3 regions of the Priestia sp. TRM10 genome follow, and region 2 is predicted to be linked to each of the others. Evidence: riboswitches for the same ligand, from Rfam matches in the RefSeq annotation. Region 2 holds a riboswitch; each other region holds the start of a gene.
The links. Region 2 has a riboswitch for cobalamin ahead of ACK3CR_RS13875 (ribonucleoside-diphosphate reductase subunit alpha). Riboswitches for the same ligand answer to the same signal wherever they lie in the genome.
Positions count from the first base shown of each region.

Region 1: linked by a shared signal. The riboswitch ahead of ACK3CR_RS23185 ((2Fe-2S) ferredoxin domain-containing protein) and the one ahead of ACK3CR_RS13875 (ribonucleoside-diphosphate reductase subunit alpha) in region 2 are both predicted to bind cobalamin.
Region 3: linked by a shared signal. The riboswitch ahead of ACK3CR_RS18430 (ABC transporter substrate-binding protein) and the one ahead of ACK3CR_RS13875 (ribonucleoside-diphosphate reductase subunit alpha) in region 2 are both predicted to bind cobalamin.

Region 1 covers NZ_JBJZOT010000015.1:1,241,550-1,245,836, reverse strand. Annotated here, with positions in the region: gene ACK3CR_RS23200 (acyl-CoA thioesterase) at 1-327, shown strand, start outside; gene gerE (spore germination transcription factor GerE) at 443-667, shown strand; gene ACK3CR_RS23190 (universal stress protein) at 781-1,197, shown strand; cobalamin riboswitch at 1,460-1,646, shown strand; gene ACK3CR_RS23185 ((2Fe-2S) ferredoxin domain-containing protein) at 1,789-2,163, shown strand; gene cobJ (precorrin-3B C(17)-methyltransferase) at 2,217-3,854, shown strand; gene ACK3CR_RS23175 (sirohydrochlorin chelatase) at 3,876-4,287, shown strand, end outside.
Region 2 covers NZ_JBJZOT010000013.1:496,323-500,609, forward strand. Annotated here, with positions in the region: gene ACK3CR_RS13865 (vWA domain-containing protein) at 71-1,387, shown strand; gene ACK3CR_RS13870 (hypothetical protein) at 1,526-1,897, shown strand; cobalamin riboswitch at 2,181-2,385, shown strand; gene ACK3CR_RS13875 (ribonucleoside-diphosphate reductase subunit alpha) at 2,523-4,287, shown strand, end outside.
Region 3 covers NZ_JBJZOT010000015.1:317,804-322,090, forward strand. Annotated here, with positions in the region: gene ACK3CR_RS18420 (ABC transporter permease) at 1-62, opposite strand, end outside; gene nikB (nickel ABC transporter permease) at 74-1,003, opposite strand; gene ACK3CR_RS18430 (ABC transporter substrate-binding protein) at 1,004-2,536, opposite strand; cobalamin riboswitch at 2,674-2,860, opposite strand; gene putP (sodium/proline symporter PutP) at 3,282-4,287, shown strand, end outside.

The DNA of each region.
Region 1 (4,287 bases), on a different contig from region 2:
GCCCGAACAACTTTTTTTCAACATATTGGTTTTATGGAAATATGGAAGAAGCCTGATAGTGAAACAATGCCAGTTGTTGCTGATTTACAGTGTGATTTTGTTCAACAAGTCTTCTTTGGAGAAGTGCTTAGAGTAAAAACGAAAATTGAGCATACTGGACGTTCATCTGTTGATTTACACTATGTTGGGATAAATGAAAAAGAGGAAATTTGCTTCACAGGACGAGGTGCTCTTGTACAGGTTTCCAAAAGCACGGGTAAATCTGTTCCATGGACAGAGGAGCAACTTGAGAAATTAAAACCTTATCAATCGAAAAAAAGTGAATAAAATATAGCATAACTTGCGAATTCTAGGAACCGCTTTATCCTTTTTTACATAGTATATCGTGACTAACTTACACCCATCCGATAGTTCGACTCTGGATCAGGCAAGGAGGGTTACATTGAAGGATAAAGAATTTCCACCTAAACCGTTACTTACAAAGAGAGAACGAGAGGTTTTTGAACTTCTAGTACAGGACAAAACAACGAAAGAGATCGCAAGTGAGCTGTTTATTAGTGAAAAGACGGTTCGCAATCATATTTCTAACGCAATGCAAAAGCTTGGCGTTAAAGGGCGTTCTCAAGCTGTCGTTGAACTTCTTCGCATGGGAGAACTCGAGTTATAACATGTGGCCGACTATCAGTAAAAGATAGTCGGTTTTGTTTTCTAGCGAAATGAAAGATTATCACAGTCAAAAAAGGGAAGTAGAAAAATAAAGAAATATAGGGGGAGAAAGAAATGTACAATAAAATTCTTGCAGCCGTAGATGGCTCAAAACAGGCAAAAGAAGCGCTTGAGAAAGCATTTTCTATTGCTTCTTGTTATCGTACACCACTGCAAATTCTTCATGTGAAAGAAGGGGATGATAAAACTAAAACATATTGGTATAAACGCTCTAATTTAAACAAGCTAGAAGACAGGCAAGAATTTCTTCGTGAAATTGATACTATGGCTGCAAAGTATAACATTACTCATAAGGTTCATTTTAGAGTTGGAAATCCTGCTGAAGAAATTATTCGTCATGCAAATGAGAACAATATTGAACTTATTGTGGTAGGAAGTAGAGGATTTAATAGATTTCAAAAAGTAGTGCTTGGTAGCGTTAGTTCTAGAATAATAGAGAAAGCCTCCTGTTCCGTTCTCCTTGTGAAATAAAAGAAGGGATGAGGCTTCTCCTACTCTTCATTTGAATTCTTTATTGAAAAATGAGCCAACTTCCTCTATCATTGTAGTTAATTAGAAAACTCATACAAGAAAAAATTTTTACATAAATCAAAAAAGTAGCAGATAGAGAACTATCCTAGCATACTGCACATAAGGGGAGTCATCATCACAGCTAAGTTTGTTTGGGATGAGATAGTGGTTCCACTATGTATGTTTTGCTAGGGAGAGTTCTTCTTTCATTTTAAAGACAATTTCATATTGTAAACAGGAAGGTACATAGCTTTAAAGCCTATGTTGAAAAGGGAAGCCAGTGAAAATCTGGCACGGTGCCCGCCACTGTAAAAGGGAGTTCTATTACAACGTGTCACTGAATTTTTTTGGGAAGACGTAGTAGAACGATTACCTTGAGTCAGGAGACCTGCCTTAGCTGTTTGCTTCATTTGAAACCTACGGGACATAGGAAGAAGTGCTAATCCATTGTGCAAACTCGTGTACAGGTATGCATTTTACATCTCTTTCTCGTAGAGGTGTTTTTTTTATGCATTTTTTGAGAAAACGATTTTAACGAGGGAGTTGGTATGGATGACAACGTGGAATTTAAATGAAACAAAGCACCATGTCTTAATTTGTAATGGTGGAACGTGTATGAAAAAGGGCGGAGAAGAAGTAACGGTTGCTGTTCGAGATGAAATTGAAAAGCTTGGGGCGGATGCTCAAATTCATACAACAAGAACGCGATGTAATGGGCGATGTAAAGATGGATGTGTAGCAATTGTATACCCTGAAGGAGTTTGGTATAAAGAAATGACACCAGAGCTTGGAAGAGAGATGGTAAGAGAGCATCTCTTAGATGGGAATAAGCTTGAAAACTCTATCATCTACACATATGAGGAAGGATTTAAAGCTCCTGAAAATTCCTCATCACCAAAAGGAATTTCAAAAGAGAAAGTGAAATAACTGTTTTCGAAAGAATCACATCATTCGAAAAACTTGTGGTAGGAGGAAAAAATATGAGTGGTAAATTGCTTATCGTCGGATTTGGGCCAGGAAATTTTGAACATATTACAGAGCGAGCGAAAGAGGCACTTCAAGAAAGTGACATGATTATTGGCTATAAAACATATGTGGAACTTATCCAAGGGTTGTTGTCAAATCAACAGGTTATTAGTACTGGAATGACTGAGGAAGTGACAAGAGCCCAAGAAGCAGTGAAGCAAGCTGAGCAAGGGAAAAAAGTAGCTGTGATCTCGAGTGGAGATGCGGGAGTATACGGAATGGCTGGTCTTGTGTATGAAGTGCTTGTTGAAAAAGGTTGGTCAAGAAAAGACGGAGTGGAAATTGAAATTATTCCTGGTATCTCTGCGATTAACTCTTGTGCTTCATTATTAGGAGCCCCTGTTATGCATGATGCGTGCACAATAAGCCTAAGCGACCATTTAACACCATGGACACTTATTGAAAAAAGGATTGAAGCTGCGGCATCTGCTGATTTTGTTATTGCTCTTTATAACCCGAAAAGCGGAAGAAGAACCCGTCAAATTGAGGAAGCCCAGCGTATCCTGCTTCAATATAGATCACCAGATACTCCTGTTGGCCTTGTGAAAAGCGCATATCGAGACCGTCAGAATATTGTAATTACCAATTTAAAAGAGATGCTTGAACATGAAATTGGAATGCTAACAACTGTTATTATTGGAAACTCTTCAACATTTCTCTATGATGATTTGATGATTACCCCACGTGGCTATCAACGTAAATATACGCTAAATGAAACAAAACAGCCGCTAAAACCTCATCAACGTTTGAAAAAAGAGGCAGAGCCATGGGCACTTTCCCAAGAAGAAGCAGCACCAGCAGTAGAAGAGAAGGAAGCAGAAAAAGTTGAGAAAGTTAAAGAAGTAGAGAAAATTTCTTCAAGAGAAATTGCGGAGAAAGCTCTTAGTCTTGTGACAGGAAAAGAAGAGCAAACAACATTTGAAAAAGTAACGGCTAAGATGGAATCCATCTTCGAACTTGCTGTAAGCCCAGGGCTTGTAAGTAAAAAGTTTACACCAGTTCAGCTCACCACAATTGCTGAAGTTGCAGGCGAAAAAGGGTCAATTGAATATACACCAGATCATCAAATTCGTCTTGAAGTACCGACTGCTGAACCAGAAAAAGTAACAAAGAGACTTAGCGAAGTAGGTCTACTCCTTGCTCCTGTTGGAGACGTTTTAACAATGAAGGCGTGTGACTTCTGCGATGGAGAGAAAAAAGATTCCATTCCATATGCAGAAGAACTTCAAGAAAGACTTGGCGGAGCGAATATGCCAAAAGTTACAAAAATCGGGTTCAACGGCTGTGGTATGGCTTGCTACAGAGCTGTACAAGATGATATCGGAATTGTATATCGAAAAGGAAAGTTTGATTTGTTTCTTGGAGCGAAAACAGTAGGCCGATCAGCACATTCTGGACAGCCTGTTGCAGAAGGAATTTCTCCTGAAAAGATTGTTGATGTTGTTGAAGGAATTGTTGATGAGTATAGAGAAAAGGGGCATCCTAATGAGTCGTTCTTTAAATTCTTTAAACGTGTAAAAGAAGTCGGTGGTTTTATTTATCAAGATGTAACACCCAAAATTAAAATTGAGCCAGCTCCTTGTGGAGACTAGGAAAATAGAGGGGGAAAACAAATGGAAGCTGTATTATTTATTGGACACGGAAGCCGTGACTTTGAAGGAAATGAAGAAGTACGTCAATTTGTAGAGAAAATGAGGACTCTTTTGCCAGAGACGTTGTTAGTAGAAACAAGCTTCTTAGAATTTGAACGCCCAACAATTGCAGATGGAATTGATACCTGTATAGAAAAAGGGGCGCATCATGTTATTTTAATTCCAATTATGCTTCTTCCTGCTGGCCATTCTAAAATTCACATTCCAGGAGCAATTGATGAAGCAAAAGAAAAGTATCCCAACACGAAATTTACATATGGCAGACCAATTGGTATTCATGAAGAAACGTTTGAAATTTTAAATACAAGATTAAAAGAGTCTGGGGAAAATTTAGAAAGTCCTGGAGAAGAAACAGCAATTATCTTACTTGGGC
Region 2 (4,287 bases):
GTTATGAAGCGTGAAACAAGCAAAACCGATATAGAAGAAAGCATTTTAGAAAGAAAGGTGCATAATAAATATGAAGCGGAAAACGCTCTTAATCAGTTTTTTTATTTTCATTTTATTTATACATACTGCATGTGGCAAAAAGGAAGAAACTGATGCTTATTCAAGCGCTAATATAGAAAACATACCACAAGCAGCAGAAACGGTAGAAGATATGAACAATCAAAAGCAAGGAATTCTTGTAAAAAAGTATTTAAAGGGGAGAGAACTTGCCCAAACGTTAAAATATGACGAAATCATCGAAAGTGATCTAGAACCTTTTCTACATAAGAAAATTGATTCATTCGCCCAGTCGCAAAAAAGTAGCGAGCAATCGTTTTATAACTATCTTGTTTACTTATTAGGAAGTGGAGAGTACGGGGAAATAGAAAAAGAGCTTGAAACATTTGAACCTGTATTTCCAGAGGTAACTGCTGATCAAAAGAAAAAGAAGAATGCCGTGCTTTTGATAGATGGGAGTAAAAGTATGGAAGAAACGTTAGGAAATCAAACAAAACTTTCATTAGCGAAAAAGGCAATTATTGATTTTGCAGCAGCTCTTCCTAACGACGAATCTCTTACACTTTTAACATATGAGAACCCAATAGAAGAGGATGAGGAAACACAAAAAGTCCCCGCATGCCGGAATATACAAGTAGCGTATGATCATAAGTCATATGAAGCAGGTGAATTTGCTTCTTCTCTAGCAGAATATAGGGAAGGAGATGACACTTCATTTACAGCAGGATTGCAAAAAGCAGAAGAAGTTCTTTCTTCCTACAGTGATGAACAATATGAAAACTCTATTTATATTATTAGCGATGGAATAGATATTTGTGAGAACGAAGGAGAAGAAAGCAAAAGTATTCTTTCTAATAGCAGGGAGGATATCCATATTATTGGTCTTGATGTAGAGCAAGAAGAGGAAGCGGCACTTCAACAAGTCGCAGCAAAAGGTACCTACAAGACCGTAGCAACCGAGGAAGAACTACAAACATACATTAAGGAAGAGTGGGAGCAAGAAACGCCTGAAAAAACTTTTGTGCAAGAGGCGGCAATTTCAGATGAGGAAGAGCTTAGCGAGCAGAGACGTTTTGATTCTATTAAAGAATCTTATGATAAAGCAAGCCTCAGGGAGCGTGATCGACTTCTTTTAGGGGTAAAATATATAGAGGAACAAAAATTACTCTCATCAGAGGAAATTAAAAGGTTAGAAAAACGTATTTTAGATCAATATAAAAGCCGTAAAGAAGCCGTATGGGAGATTAGAGATCAAAAACTAGCTCTTATGAAAGCGGAAATAAAAGAAAATAATAAAATGATTCAAGAGTGGAAAGATAAGTGGCAGTGACATTCATAAAAGAGAAGAGCGTGCTCTTCTCTTTTATACTAAAAAATATCCAGAAAAATGTAAAAAAAGGGGGAACAGAAGAGAAAATGTATGATAAACTTGGGATAATTGTTTAGTATATATGAAAGGAGAAGAAGAGTGAAAAATACCAAAAGAGATACGGCGCTTTCCTTTGTATTTTTAGGACTTTTATTTTTAGGGTTTGTACAAGTATGGCACGAGCGTCAATATGTGCTTGGGGTTGGTGCAATTCTTGTAAGTTTTGTCGGCATCTGTGGGGTATGGAAAGGAATTAATAAAGAACGTCAAAAAGAGATTTTGTTAGGAATAAAACTTTTTTTTATAACCATTATATTTTGTTTGCTACACCGTTTTGTCTTTCATTTTATACAAAGTATAAACAATGATCATCGCTTTCTAGCCGCTTTTCTATCAAGCCTCCTTATCGTCTTTACTATGGACAAACTTGTCCGAATTACGTATCATAAGCTTCATCAAAAATCTGCTTAAGAAAAACAAAAGATGTGTATTATAAAACTAGTTCATATTTTTTGTGAACTAGTTTTTTTAATAGCAAAAAAGTGAAATTGATTTTTTTATAAGGAACAATACCTTGAGAGAAAAGAAGTTTAATAAATACGGGAAAAGTCAAGGTCTTTCTTTCGGGCAAGAACTGTGTATAATCAAGTATTGTAACGAACATAGAGTTTTTCTGTTGTAAAATCTAAAAGAGTCTGATAGAATAATAAACACAATATGTAGTGCTTAAATGAATATGAAAATACTATATTTTGTATAAACCTAAAATAAAGGTGTCATGTATTGACTTAAAAGGGAATTTGGTAATCAAACCAAAACTGTACCCGCAACTGTGATTGCTGATGAAATAAGCGCATCCACTGTATGAACGAAAAGGCTTACATAAGCTTATTATACGGGAAGGGCTTAGAGTAGAGAGACGCAAAAGTCAGGAGACCTGCCTTTTATTGAGACGTTTTATTCTGTTCGGGAGTTAGGAGGATAAAGCGAGGGTTGTGCTTTTTTGTGCGCACGTTCCTTCGCTTTATGCTCATTGCTCTCGAAGAGACAATGAGCTTTTTTTGTAGAGTGAATGGTAAAGACTGGAGGAAATATTATGTTACAAACAAATTCGAACACGTTAGAAACGGTTGTCGAACAAGATGGAGCTGAAGAGGCGTTAGTTGGATATCTAGAAAAACTAAAAGAAAAATATCCACATCTAGATTTTGACGATTATGAACAGAAAATTGTTCAAGGGGTGTTCACATTACAGGAAGTCACGAGAGATCGTCTTTCAAACTTGCTTATTTTAGGTGCACTTGAGCGTATTAACACGCTTGAACCTGATTGGACATATGTTGCAGCTAGCGTTTTATTGGACAAGCTTTACGGAAATGCAGCAGAAAATCGTGGCTATCAAGCAGATGAGAAATATGGTTCTCTTTATCATTTAATTGAGACGTTAACAAACACAGGAATTTTCAGCCCTGCTCTTTTATCTTCTTACACGAAAGAAGAGATCGAAAAGATTCAAAGTTTTATTTCACAAGAACGTGATGAACTTTTTACATACATCGGGCTACTGACATTATCTGATCGTTACTTAGCTCAAACACACGATCGCAAAACAATGGAATTACCGCAAGAGCGCTTCTTAATTATTGCAATGACGCTTATGCAAAATGAGCCAAAAGAAAAACGTCTTGCTCTTATTGAAGAAGCATATTGGGCTCTTTCAAATCTTTATATGACAGTAGCTACACCAACACTTGCAAATGCAGGTAAAACATATGGCCAGCTATCAAGCTGCTTTATTGATACAGTTGAAGATGATTTAAGAAGCATCTACGACAGCAATACAGACGTTGCTACACTGTCAAAACACGGCGGAGGTATTGGTGTATATCTAGGGAAAGTGCGTCCAAGAGGAAGCGATATTAAAGGATTTAAAGGCGTTTCTTCAGGAGTTATGCCATGGATGAAACAGCTAAATAATACAGCTGTTAGTGTTGATCAGCTTGGACAGCGTAAAGGAGCAATTGCTGTTTACTTAGATGTATGGCACAAAGATATTTTCAGTTTCCTTGATGCTAAGTTGAATAACGGAGATGAGCGTCTTCGTACACATGACTTATTTACAGGCGTATGCTTACCAGATTTATTTATGGAGAAAGTGCAAAACAGAGAAGAATGGCATTTATTTGACCCACATGAAGTGCGAAGCGTTATGAACTATTCTCTTGAAGATTTTTATGATGAAGAAAAAGGCAGCGGTTCATTTAGAGAAAAATATGAAGAGTGTGTAAGAGAAGAGAAGCTTTCTCGTGAAACAATTCCGGCAATTGAAATTATGAAACGAATTATGATTTCACAGCTTGAAACAGGGACGCCTTACATGTTCTATCGTGATACAGTAAACCGAGCAAACCCGAACAAACATAAGGGAATGATTTACGGAAGTAACCTTTGTAGTGAGATTGCTCAAAACATGAGTGCAACAACGCTTGTTGAAGAAACAACAGATGGAGGCACAATTGTAATTCGAAAAGAGATGGGCGATTTTGTTGTGTGTAACTTGTCTTCTGTTTCACTTGCAACAGCTGTAAAAGCAGACGTTATACCTCGTCTTGTGAAAATTCAAATGCGCATGCTTGATAATGTAATTGACTTAAATACAATTCCTGTACCACAAGCTAAATATACGAATGAAAAGTATCGTGCTGTCGGACTAGGAACGTTTGGACTTCATCACCTACTAGCTCTTGAGGGAATTAGCTGGGAAAGTGACGATGCTGTTGAGTACAATGATCGCTTATATGAAGACATTGCCTATTATGCCATTTCAGCGAGTATGGAGCTTGCAAAAGAAAAAGGTTCAT
Region 3 (4,287 bases), on a different contig from region 2:
ACGATAAGAAAACTTACACCTTTCATCCCTCGGCTATATTTGTTATAAAACTGATGTGTCATTCTTTTTCCTCCTAGTTGGCCCGTAACCGAGGGTCAACAAAACTACACAATATATCTATTAAAATATGAATTAGCACAAATAAAAAAGTCGTAAAAATAACATACCCTTGAATAATAGGGTAGTCTCTCATATTAATCGCATCAATGATGTAACGGCCTAATCCAGGCCAAGAAAAAACCGTTTCAACAATGATACTCCCGCCAAGCATAAAAGCAAAGCTCGTCCCTGTCATCGTAATTATTGGTAATATAGCATGTTTTAATACTTCACCTGTTAAAAGAGAAAACTCGGACTGACCTCTTGCTCTTGCTGCTTTCACAAAAGGCTTGTGTAAAACATCAAGCAAATGCTCTCGTAATACGCGGGCATACACTGTTCCAAGTCCAAAACCGAGTGTGATAGCTGGCAATACTAAATTTTCTAAGCTCCCTCTTCCCATTGAAGGAAGTAACTGATACTTTACAGAACAAATATATATAAGTAAAAATCCTAGCCAAAATGATGGTAGAGATGAGCCAACAAGCGCAAGTCCCTTCCCAAAACGATTCACTATTCCTTGTGAACGGAGGGCTGTTGATATTCCAAAAAGAAAAGTCATAAAAAGCATAATCCCTAAACCGCCTAGGGCTAGTTCAAATGTGGCTGGAATTCTTCTCACAATTTCTTCAAGTACAGGCTGTTTTGACATATAGGACACTCCCCACTGTCCTGTAAATACGTCTTTTATCCAATGCACATATTGAACGGGGAGTGTGTTTGTTAAGCCAAGCTCTTCTCTTACACTATCTAAAGCTTCCTGTGATGCAGGCACGTTATGAGCTGTTAACATAAGGCGTGCAGGATCTCCGGGGGCTAGCCTAAGCAATAAAAAAGTGAAGGTTGACATAAGAAAAACCACAAGAATAAGCTGTACAACGCGTTCAGCGATAAAGCGAATCATTTAAGACGAGCTCACATCAACATTTGGGGTAATATAGTAATACTCGATTGGACTTGGCTCAAAGTTTTTCACCTTTTCATTCACTCCAAATACGGTATTTGGATAAACGATAAAAGATTGAGGAATATCTTTATTAATTTGATTACCGATTTTTATTGCGATTTCTTCACGCTCTTTTTCTCCAGAAGTTTGATTTAACTCTGTTAACAGTTTGTCCACCTCAGCTGAATTATAATGACTTACATTTGCTAGGCTCTTAGAATTATAAAACAAGTTTAAGAAGTATTGAGGATCTCCCGTGTGTGCTGTCAGCATGCTATACATAGATAAGTCCCAATTATCCTCCGCAAGAACATCATCAATATTTTCCACGCTTCTTACCTTTACTTTTATCCCTTCTTTTAAAAGCGAACTTTGAATCGTTTCAGCCATTACCGTCAACTCTGGTCGTTGAGGGAAAGTCAGCATTGTTAGTTGCAAAGGCTCTCCACCCTTAGTCCATACTCCACCCTCTTTCGTATAGCCTCCTTGTTTCATTAACGAATCAAAAGACTGATTTTCTTGACTCTGCTTTACTTTTCCAAAAGACAATACTTCTGGAAATGGGCCGTTTCCTTTCGCTCCTTCATTTTTCATAATAGACGTTAAGATCTCTTCTCTTGGCAAGACTTTATCAATTGCTTGTCGAACGGAAAGATTTGTTACACGAGCTGAGTTCATATTGAACATCATCATATGGGTTCGAAGTGAAGGAGCAGTTAAGACATTTATATTGTCGCTGTTTTTCAGCACGCTAATTTGATCTGTTGAAATATCAACAGCACCGTCCACATCTCCTGATTGTAAAGCCATAAATCTCGTATTTCCATCTGATATGAATTTTATATCAATTTCCTCAACTCTTGCTTTCTGTCCCCAGTAGCCCTCATTTCTCTTCATAGTCAGCGATTCGTCTTTGTTAAATTCCTCAAATTGAAAAGCTCCTGTAAGGGCAGGATATTCCTCTTTTCCATCTAATGTAGAGACATCTGCAATAATTGTAGATGGATCGGCTAGATGTGAAATTAAAGCTTCGTTTGGTTGTTTTGTAACAATCTCAATTTTGTGATCATCAATGACACGGATAGTTTCGAAGTTTAGTAAATCTTTAACCTTTGAATCTTTTTCATTTGAACGTAGAAGCGATTTTTTTACACTTTCAGCGCTCATTTTTTCTCCATTATGAAAGCTTACATTTCCCTTTAATGTGAAGGTCCACGTTTTACGATCTTTTCTTTCCCAGCTGCTTGCTAACCAAGGTTCTGGTTTTAAGTCTTCATTGAGTTTTACAAGTGTTTCACCTGCACCAGATCGCATTACTTCCCAGCTATCGCTGCCGTGTGGATCAAGGCTCTTTGGGCTCCACGGAAATGCAAAGGATAATTTTTTTGAGTCTGACTCTGCCCTATCTTGTCCTTCTGTACAGCCTGCTACAGCTAAAAAAATAAAACAGAATAGAGCTAAAATAACCGAATAACTGCGTGCTTTTTTCATTTTCTTCTCTCTCCTTTTATTTATCTAGGCTAAAAAAATAAGCATGTCTCCCCTTTCAAAGGTTAGACATGCTTTTATATTCATAAAGTTTAAGAAAACAGGCATTCTAACCACCTCCCTAAACTCCCGTAGGTCGAACAGCGATGTTAAAACAGGCAGGTCTCCTGACTAAGGAAAAGAGCCTTATTCCTTCCCGAACTTTTGTTCAGTGGTCTATTTAAAGCTCCTATACTCCATTCACAGTGGCGGGTCCGTGTCGAAATTTCATCGACTTCCCTTTTAAGCAAGCAAACTATGCTTTACACCTGTTTCCAAACTTTATAAAATTTTTATTTTTTGCACTTTTTAAAGTCTGACATTCTAATAACTACAAATGCAACTCTTCTATATTATAAAGCAAATGTATCCAATTGCAATATGAAGAGAAAGAGAATAAACTGCTCCCCTCTTTATTATAAAAATATAAATTCAAAAAGAAAGTTCCACTAGACAAAAAGAACTATATTTCTTTTCTTCAAATTCTTTAAAACAAGCTATATCCCTTTAAACATATTGTTCTATTATCTTTTTGATATTTTTACCTTTTTAGGTGATAATAGTCATATTTACTCAAAACAGACTTTACTCCTAGTCTCTTTTACTTTAGAATAATATTCCGAATAGTTAAATTATTTTCTCATAAAATAAGAGAAATAATTCACTTCATCAGCGCTTAAAGCGTAAAAACAAACAAGGGAGAGATTTGGTGGAGATTGGTACTTATATTACACTGGGCATCTATTTTTTAGGAATGCTCGCAATTGGTTGGTATGCATATAAAAAATCAACAGATGATATATCTGGTTACATGTTAGGAGGACGTGGTCTTGGTCCTGCAGTTACTGCCCTTTCAGCAGGTGCATCTGATATGAGTGGATGGATGCTTATGGGGCTTCCTGGTGCATTGTATACAACAGGATTATCTGGAATATGGCTCGCTGTTGGGTTATCACTTGGAGCTTACCTCAACTACTTGCTAGTTGCTCCTCGTCTTCGAACGTATACTTTTGTAGCAGATGATTCGATTACAATCCCCGACTTTTTTGAAAATCGATTTGAAGATAAAAGTCGTATGCTGCGACTAGTATCAGCTCTTGTTATTTTAGTCTTCTTTACACTTTATACCTCATCTGGATTAGTATCTGGAGGTCGACTATTTGAATCTGCATTCGGATTAGACTATCGATATGGAATGTTTACTATTGCAATTGTTGTTGTTGCTTATACGCTTTTTGGCGGCTTTCTAGCTGTAAGCTTAACGGATTTTGTGCAAGGTATTATTATGTTTCTTGCTCTTATTCTAGTACCGATTGTTGTGCTATTTGACTTAGGTGGACCAACGAATGTATTTGATACCATCAAAAGCATTGATGAAACACATTTGGATCTTTTCAAAGGAACAACAGTTATTGGTCTCTTCTCACTTCTTGCCTGGGGATTAGGATATTTCGGCCAACCCCATATTATTGTTCGTTTTATGGCTATTAGTTCTATAAAAGAATTAAAACCAGCTCGACGTATTGGAATGGGCTGGATGATTATTGCTATTATTGGAGCCTGCTTAACAGGACTATTTGGATTAGCCTATGTTACAGAAAATAACATAACATTGAATGATCCTGAAACGATCTTTATCCTGTTATCTGACATTTTATTTAACTCTTATATTACAGGATTTTTACTAGCCGCTATTTTAGCCGCTATTATGAGCA